Regions from separate parts of the Rhizobium acaciae genome, predicted to be linked through region 4. Evidence: predicted binding sites of a transcription regulator. Region 4 holds the regulator's gene; each other region holds the start of a gene.

Region 1 (2,196 bases), on a different contig from region 4:
GCTTGAAGATGCCGGGCACGAAGGCAGCCGGATGATAATCGGCGGCGATGATGCTCAGCAGGCCGGCCCTTGCAGCATCGAGCGCGCTGAGATTACCCGACATCGACTGGCCGCGCAGTGCGTTCGGCGCGCCCATCAGCGTCCAGAGGCCACGACGGCGCGCCTCCTCCGCCGCAGGTGCGGTGACCGGAAACTCGCTGATGGTGACGCCGAGATCGTGCATTTCGGCGACTTTTTCGACGCTGTCATCGTCATGCGAGGCAAGCGACAGGTTGTGCTTCAGCGACAGCGCGACAATCTCCTTCAGCTTGGCCTCGATGTCAGGATTGCTGCGCATGGCGATGCGCTTGGCGACGATCTCCGCCGCCATTTCCTCGGAGATGGCGCGGCGCTCGGAAATGCTGAGAATATAGCTCTGCAGATTGTTGTACTGGCCCTGGCCCGGCGTATGGTCGGTCAGCGAGACCATGTCGATCTGGTCGGCATTCAGCAGGCGTTCGAGTGCGGGCGCTGCGCCGACATTGGTGATCTCGTAGCGGGCGTGGACGCGGTGGTCGATCAGCAGGTCGTCGCGCAGGCGGTTGATGCCCTCGATTACCGCCGATGTCGTCTCCAGCGAACGGACGTGGCCGTAGACGCTTTCGGTCGCGAAGGAGACGGCTGCAAACGCCGTCGTGACACCGGCGGCGGCAAGCTTCTTGTCGAGTTCGTGGATGCCGAAATCGATCGGCATCGTCGCGTTCGGCCGCGGGGCGATTTCGCGCTCGATCATATCGCCGTGGAGATCGACGAAGCCCGGCATCAGCAGCCGTCCGCCGCCGTCGATGGCAGCACCGGCGACCGGCTCCGGCCTGATCTCGGCGATGGCGCCATCCTCAACACGCGCGGAACCTTCACTCACCACCTCGTTTGGGAGAACGAGGGTGAAATTGCTGAGCCACATGGGCTTTCTCCTGACCGCATCCGATGATTGACAAACCGCAGCGGATAGAACCGCTTCGTGACAGTCGTATGAAATTTCGCGCCGTATCATCTTAAAGCGGAAACTTGCGCTTTGGAAATGATCCGATTCGCCCACCTCGCAGATTCACGCCGTCAGCTTTGCCCTGTTCAACAAGGCCCATTGCAGAAGCACGATCGTCTTGACGTCGAAGATCTCGCCGGTTTCGATCATCGCTGCCGCCTCGTCGAGCGGGATCTCGAGAACTTCGATATCCTCGTGTTCCTCGTCCAGGCCACCGCCTTCCGCCACGCGGTCAGCGATGTCGACGAGGGCTGCGAAGAAGTGGACCACTTCGGTGACGGCACCCGGTGAGGTGTAGGATTTGAACAGGAAGCGCGCATCGCGCAGGCGATAGCCGGTCTCCTCCATCGCCTCGCGACGGATCGCCGCTTCGGGATGGTCATCGTCGAGAAGGCCGGCCGGCACCTCGATTATCCAGGCGGGATCGCCGTTGAGATGAACGGCGAGGCGGAATTGGCGGACGAGAACGACGAGGTCGCGCTTCGGATCATAAAGCAGGATGCAGGCGGCCGGTGTGCGGTGATAAACTTCCCGCTTCAGCCGCTGGGTTGCGCCCTTGCGGTCGATATAGTCGAGCAGGTAGCTGCTCAGCCGCGTCCACCCATTCGACAGCGTTTCCTCGACGGCGATCTTCACGCGTGATTTCGGCTGCATCATGCTGCGTCCCTGCGAAGCCAGACCTTGTTGTCGTGCACGGCCGCCCCGCCATAGGGCGCGACGGGGTCGGCGCCGGTCAAGACGTTGATGCCCTCGCCGTCAACATGCGCCTTGTTCGGCCAGAGGCCCTCGGCAATCAGCACGCCCGATTTCACTTCGGTAGTGATGCGGGCGTGGATGCGCAGATCGCCGCGGCTGTTGCCGATGCGGACGAGATCGCCATGGGCGATGCCGTTGGCTTCGGCATCGGCCGGATTGATCATCACCTCGGGGCGGCCTTCCTTCTGGCGGGAGGTCTTGGTCTCGGAGAAGCTCGAATTCAGGAAGTTGCGGGCCGGCGACGTGGCGAGGCGGAAGGGATGCTCGATATCGGCGACTTCGATGACATCGACCTGATCGGGGAAGGCCGGAAGTGCTGCGTGCGGCCCGAGTGCGCCGATCGCCGCCGGTGGCTTGTTCGGCGCCGGCTGATTGATCCAGTCCGGGCGGAAATGGAACTTGCCATCCGGATGGGC
Region 2 (2,196 bases), on a different contig from region 4:
AGTTCGGCCAGTGCCGCCGGATCGTCATAGGCGGCGGTAATCTGCCGGTTGGCGAGCTGGGCGGCCGGGCAGTCTGCCTGCGGCTCGAGGATGACCGTGCGAAAATTCAACCTGGCGGCGGCAATGGCCAGCATGCGGCCGAGCTGGCCGCCGCCGATAATGCCGATCGTTCTTGCCGTCATAGATCGTCCATCGGGTATTCGGCGACGGCAGCACTCTGGCGCTCGCGCCATTCGTCGAGCCGGTCGGCGATTTCTTCGTCGGAAAGGGCAAGCACGGCGGCGGCGAGAAGGGCGGCGTTGACTGCGCCGGCCTTGCCGATGGCGAGCGTACCGACAGGAATGCCGGCCGGCATCTGCACGATGGAAAGGAGGCTGTCCTGGCCGGACAGGGCTTTCGACTGGACCGGCACGCCGAAGACCGGCAGCGGCGTCATCGCGGCGGTCATACCCGGCAGATGGGCGGCGCCGCCGGCGCCGGCGATGATGACCTTGAAGCCCTCCGCGCGTGCGCCCTTGGCGAAATTGACCAGCCGGTCGACTGTGCGGTGCGCCGAAATGATGCGCGCGTCATAGGGAATTTCCAGCGCCTCCAGCGTGTCGGCGGCGTTTTTCATGGTCTCCCAGTCGGACTGGCTGCCCATGATGATGGCGACGGGTGGTCTGTCTGTCATCGTTGCTGCTATTCCCTCTCAGGCGATGATGTCAGGGATGATCTGATCTTCCAGCTTGGAGAGCCTGTCCTTGATAACGAGCTTTTTCTTTTTCATGCGCTGGATCCGCAGAGCATCGCATCCGGTCTGGATCATGGCGTTGATCGCGGCGTCGAAATCCTCGTGCTCCTGGCGCAGGCGCGCCACTATGAGCCTGATTTCCGCCTGTTCCTGATCGGCCATATGCATTCCCCGTTATCGTCCTTGGACCTTGTCCGATCTGGCGATGATTTCCGCAAGCTCCTATCACCAAATACAGGTAACGGCTAGTTAGTCTTGATCATGAAATTGCCATCCAGTCTTCATCTTTTGGCCTTCGACAAGCCTTCAAAAATATGTCACAGTCCCGCCCGTTGACACCTTGATCCCCGACGATGTTGGCCGGGGAGGGTAAGAGGAAGGAAGGGTCATATGACTGTTCAAGCTCATCTTGAGTCACTCCAGAAAAAGCATGTCGCTCTCGAGGAGGAGTTGCACGCGCTCAGAACATCTCCCTCTATTTCGGATACGGAGCTTGCCGAATGCAAGCGCCGCAAGCTGCGCATCAAGGACGAGATTCAGCGTCTTAAGTCATCCGTCCACTAATCTTCCCAAGGGTCGCCGGGCGATCATCTTGCGCAACAAGGTAAATCCATCCATTCCGCCAAAAATTTGCAAGAACCGGTGATTTGACACCATATTTGCGCCAGTCCGATGCATCCGGCATCGTGGCTGGCGCTTTTGGGTCGCCACATCTCACATCGCATTCTTATGATTCGCATCGTATCCCCAGATCTTATGGGAACATGCATCAGGCCCAGAACTGATCCAGCCACAAATTGAGCTTGTCGAAGCCGCGGTTATTGACCGTGTAGATGCGTTTGGTGCCTTCCGAGGTCACGGAAACGAGATTGCTGTCGAGAAGCGCCTTCAGGTGCTGTGAAACAGCTGGACGGCTGATCGGCAGGCCTTCGGCGAGCTCATTGACCGTCCGTGGCGCGCGACGCAATTCCTCCAGCAGAAACCGCCGGTTCGGATCGGCAATCGCAGAGAAAGGGTCGGTGTTCGACATGGCGGCAACGCTACGTCAATCCGGCCGCGCCAGCAAGGAAATTGTGCATTGCAGCGAATTGCAGCAATGCGAAGTGCAGCGGCGCGGTAGGGCCTCTTACCAGCCAAGGCCCTCGCGCACGATCAGGAAGGCGGCGATCAGCGCCATTGTATACATGAAGGGATAGAAGATCTGTGGCCTCATGCGGCGCACGCACCAGGCGCCGGCAATGGTGGCGAGCGGAGCAAAGGGCAGAAGCGTTGCGGAGGTCGCAAGGTTCTGGGTGCCGAGCTGGCCGAGCGCGAAATAGGGGATCAGCTTGACAGCGTTGAGGATCGCGAAGAAGCGCACGCTGGTGCCGGTATATTCGCGTGGCTGCAATTTGAGCGGCAGGGCATAGATCTGGAAGGGCGCACCGCCGGCATGGGCGACGAAGCTGCCGTAACCGGAAAAT
Region 3 (2,196 bases), on a different contig from region 4:
GCAGTCGGCAATGACGCCGTTGGCGAACGGATCATTGCTGATCTCAGCGAGAGCGGCATAGACACGAGCGGCATGCTGCGCGTCGAAGACGCCCGCTCGGCGATCTCGACCATCCTTGTCGACGACCAGGGCGAACGCTTGATCGTGCCCTTCTACGATGCGGGCCTGCATGAAACGGTCAAGCCGGTCACCAGACAGGAGGTTTCATCTTTCGATGCGGTGCTGGTCGACGTGCGGTGGCCGAAGCTTGCATTGCGAACGCTATTGGCCGCCCGAGAGGCGGGAAAGCCGGCCATTCTCGATGGCGACGTTGCAGGCGATGGCGTGATCGAGATGCTTGCACCGGCGGCCAGCCACATCGTATTCTCGCAGCCGGCCGCCGAGCGGCTTGCGGGTGCAGCCGAGCTGGTGAAGATCGTCGGCCTTCTGAAACGAAAGTTCGAGCGAGCTTTCATCAGCGTCACGGCTGGCGAAAATGGTTCCTTCTGGTTCGATGACCGAACCGGTGAAATCGCCCATCTTGCCGCTCCGAAGGTGAGGGCGGTCGATACGCTCGCAGCCGGCGATATCTTTCATGGCGCTTTCGCGCTGGCTGTCGCCGAAGGCTTGCCGATCGAAGAGACGATGCGCTGGGCATCCATGGCGGCAGCGCTCAAATGCCAGGTATTCGGCGGTCGTACAGGCGCGCCCAGCAGAGCCGAGGTCTGCGATGGCCTGCGGGATTGGGACGTGCCGATGACCAAGATGACGGATCGTCAATGGAAGAGGTCCGAACGCCAATAGCCTAAGGCTGAAATGATCGCAGCGACGGGGCGTGTGACAATCCAGGCAACAACAATGTTGCCCGCCAAGCCCCAGCGTTGATCGTATGGGTGGTCGAAAGCGGAATGCCTAGCCAGGTTGCGCCAACCAATGTCAGAGCTCCACCTGTTTCGGCACAAAAGGCCTGCATTGGGTTGAGACGCGTACTCTTCGATCCCATGGCGTGGACCATCCGCCAGCCGCCGAAAAGCGTACCGAGTGCTAACGCACTTTGGCATGAAAGGACGACCAAGAGCGGCCCATGGAAATCACCCGCCAACTATCCAAGCGAATATAGCAAACGGCGATGATGCCCATCGTCTTTTGAGCGTCATTGCCCCTATGGCCGAGGGAATAGAGGGAGGCGGACACAAACTGGAGGGCTATCAGGCGAGCCATCCCAAAACCGGGCCAGGGCGCAAATCGATCTGCCAGTCAACTCATACTTCCAGCCAGCCGCGCTATATGACCGTCGGGCTTGGTGTCATCGAGTGTTCATATGAACATTCCATATTTGCAAAGTGAAACTCGCCTGTTACGATCGGCTCACGTTCGTAGCGGGAGGCTATGAATCGACAACAAGTGGGAGTGAGAATGAACAAGATCGCTTTTTTCCTGTCCGCAGGACTGACCAGCCTTTCGTTATCCGTTCCGGCCATGGCCGCCACGAAGATCCAGTGGTGGCACGCAATGGGCGGCGAGAATGGCGCGAAGCTTGAACAGATCGCCAAGGGGTTCAACGCGTCTCAATCTGACTATGAGATCGTCCCGGTCTTCAAAGGCACCTATGACGAGACGCTGACCGGCGCAATTGCTGCGTTTCGTGCCAACCAGCAGCCGGCAATCGTACAGGTCTATGAAGTCGGCACCGGCACGATGATGGCAGCACAAGGCGCGGTCTATCCCGTCTACCAGTTGATGAAAGACGAGGGGGAGGCCTGGGACCAGAGCAAATTCATTGCGCCGGTCGTCGGCTATTACTCAGACACCAGCGGCAACGTCTTGTCCTTGCCGTTCAATTCCTCGACGCCGATCATGTATTACAACAAGGATGTCTTCAAAAAGGCGGGGCTCGATCCGGAAACACCGCCAAAAACATGGGCGGACGTCGAAGCCTTTTCGCGGACGATCATGAAGTCCGGCGCAGCCAAATGCGGCTTTACCAGCGCCTGGATCTCCTGGATCCAGACCGAAAACCTCAATGCCTTGCATGACAAGCCTTACTCCACCAAGGCCAACGGTTTTGGCGGCTTGGATGCGGAATTCACCTTCAACAACGATCTGACGATCCGCCATTGGGGCAATCTGAAGAAGTGGCAGGACGAGGGGCTCTTCAAATTCGGCGGGCCTGGCGGCGGCGATAATGCTCCTCCGATGTTCTATTCGCAGGAATGC
Region 4 (2,196 bases):
ATGTTCACCAATCCCGACGATCCGCGTACCCAGGACTACATCATGGGTCGCTTCGGTTGATTTTGGCGACACCAAGCCTTCCCGTTATTCGAGGATAAAGCCCTATGGCATCGACACATATTTTTTCTGCCTATGATGATGATCTGAAGTTCCTGTCCAGGCGGATTTCCGAAATGGGCGGCCTGGCCGAGCAGATGGTCGGCGAATCCGTGCGCGCCCTCGTCAACGGCGATACCGCGCTGGCGCAGAAGGTCATCTCGGACGATGTGATCCTCGATCACGCCGAACGCGAAATCGGCGACAAGGCGATCGTGACGATCGCCCGCCGTCAGCCAATGGCCTCGGACCTGCGTGAAATCATGGGTTCGATCCGCATCGCCGCCGATCTCGAACGCGTCGGCGACCTCGGCAAGAACACCGCCAAGCGCGTCATCGCCGTCCAAAGCACCGGCGTTCCCCGCAAGCTTGCCCGCGGCCTCGAGCATCTGTCCGAGCTGGCGCTCGTCCAGCTCAAGGAAGTGCTCGATGTCTACACCAATCGTTCAGCCGACAAGGCGAATGCGATCCGTGAACGCGACAACGAGATCGACGCGATGTACACCTCGCTGTTCCGCGAACTCCTGACCTACATGATGGAAGATCCGCGCAACATCACCAGCTGCACGCATCTTCTCTTCTGCGCCAAGAACATCGAGCGCATCGGCGACCATGCCACCAACATCGCCGAGACGATCTTTTACATGGCGACAGGCGCGCAGCCGGAAGGCGATCGTCCGAAGGATGACAGCGCCAACACCGTCGGCGCGGTCACAGAATAACCGCCCGCACCCGTCAATTGCGTGCGCGCCCGTCCGGGCGCGCAAAGAGGTCGCAGCCAATTTTTGAATTTGCGCAGGATGCATTGCTTAAATCACCCTGGTTTAAGGATCATGCGCGAGGAGACCGACACGCATGATCCCGAGAGTTGCAGTTGTTGAAGACGAGGAAGCCCTCAGCGTGCTTCTTCGCTACAATCTCGAAGCGGAAGGCTTCGAGGTCGATACCATCCTTCGTGGCGACGAAGCCGAAATGCGGCTTCAGGAGCGCACGCCCGATCTTCTCATCCTCGATTGGATGCTGCCGGGTGTCTCCGGCATCGAGCTCTGCCGGCGCCTGCGCATGCGGCCGGAAACCGAGCGCCTACCAATCATCATGCTGACGGCGCGCGGCGAAGAGAGCGAGCGCGTCCGCGGATTGTCGACGGGCGCCGACGATTATGTCGTCAAGCCCTTCTCGACCCCCGAACTCGTTGCCCGCGTCAAGGCGATGCTGCGCCGCGCCCGTCCCGAGGTGCTGTCGACGGTGCTGAAATGCGGCGATATCGAGCTCGACCGCGAGACCCATCGCGTCCATCGCAAGACCCGCGAAGTCCGCCTCGGCCCCACCGAATTCCGCCTGCTGGAATTCCTGATGTCGTCGCCGGGCCGGGTCTTCTCCCGCTCGCAGCTGTTGGATGGCGTCTGGGGCCACGATATCTATGTCGACGAGCGCACCGTCGACGTCCATGTCGGCCGCCTGCGCAAGGCGCTGAATTTCTCCAACATGCAGGACGTCATCCGCACCGTCCGCGGCGCCGGTTATTCGATGGAAGCCTGAGGGCTTTCATCCATTGTTTCAGCAAACATCTGCCCCTCACCCGGCCCTCATCCGGTCGCGCGTATGGCAGCCCCTCACCCTAACCCTCTCCCCCGTGAAAAACGGGGAGAGGGACGTGCCAAACGGGGCGTCAACGGGGACCGAGAGGGTGCGGCATACTTCCTTCGCCCCGTCAGAACGGGGAGAAGGTGCCGGCAGGCGGATGAGGGGCAGCCATCGGCACGAACCAAAATTGCATAAAAAAACGGGCCACTCGGCCCGTTTTCTGCATTCTAACAATGGTTGCCCGCTCAGCTAGCCCGCGCTGCTGCCCGGCGGCGTTCGTTGACCGGCTGGTAGGCGAGCTTCTGGTGATAGCTGCAATAGGGCGAATTATCGGGGGACTCGCAGCCGCAGAAATGGAAGTCGTCCTTCAGCGGATCGCCGACCGGCCACTTGCAGGTGCGCTCGGTCAGTTCCGTCAGGCCGAGGCGGCGCGAAATCGGCACCACCACATTGCCTCTCGGCACGTATTCCATTTCCTCGATCGTTTCGATCTCGATCTCTTCCTTCAGCATCGTC

What was found. Region 4 encodes PhoB, which activates phosphate uptake and scavenging genes when phosphate is short. Its sites were predicted from a motif close to TGTCATNNANCTGTCAT; they were not measured.
Region 1: the regulator PhoB is predicted to act here: its motif matches at 1,001-1,017, upstream of OLZ32_RS36700 (alpha-D-ribose 1-methylphosphonate 5-triphosphate diphosphatase).
Region 2: the regulator PhoB is predicted to act here: its motif matches at 1,002-1,018, upstream of OLZ32_RS06885 (YdcH family protein).
Region 3: the regulator PhoB is predicted to act here: its motif matches at 1,284-1,300, upstream of ugpB (sn-glycerol-3-phosphate ABC transporter substrate-binding protein UgpB).

What each region holds. Positions count from the first base shown of each region.
Region 1 is NZ_JAPCZO010000040.1:10,828-13,023, forward strand. It holds gene OLZ32_RS36700 (alpha-D-ribose 1-methylphosphonate 5-triphosphate diphosphatase) at 1-943, opposite strand, end outside; gene OLZ32_RS36705 (NUDIX domain-containing protein) at 1,088-1,681, opposite strand; gene OLZ32_RS36710 (molybdopterin oxidoreductase family protein) at 1,678-2,196, opposite strand, start outside.
Region 2 is NZ_JAPCZO010000003.1:233,074-235,269, forward strand. It holds gene OLZ32_RS06875 (5-(carboxyamino)imidazole ribonucleotide synthase) at 1-182, opposite strand, end outside; gene purE (5-(carboxyamino)imidazole ribonucleotide mutase) at 179-673, opposite strand; gene OLZ32_RS06885 (YdcH family protein) at 692-895, opposite strand; gene OLZ32_RS06890 (YdcH family protein) at 1,124-1,297, shown strand; gene OLZ32_RS06895 (ArsR/SmtB family transcription factor) at 1,503-1,763, opposite strand; gene OLZ32_RS06900 (sulfite exporter TauE/SafE family protein) at 1,860-2,196, opposite strand, start outside.
Region 3 is NZ_JAPCZO010000026.1:101,831-104,026, reverse strand. It holds gene OLZ32_RS31925 (sugar kinase) at 1-783, shown strand, start outside; partial or broken gene OLZ32_RS31920 (anion permease) at 756-1,182, opposite strand; gene ugpB (sn-glycerol-3-phosphate ABC transporter substrate-binding protein UgpB) at 1,396-2,196, shown strand, end outside.
Region 4 is NZ_JAPCZO010000036.1:18,906-21,101, forward strand. It holds gene pstB (phosphate ABC transporter ATP-binding protein PstB) at 1-60, shown strand, start outside; gene phoU (phosphate signaling complex protein PhoU) at 105-818, shown strand; gene phoB (phosphate regulon transcriptional regulator PhoB) at 952-1,635, shown strand; gene OLZ32_RS35840 (GcrA family cell cycle regulator) at 1,926-2,196, opposite strand, start outside.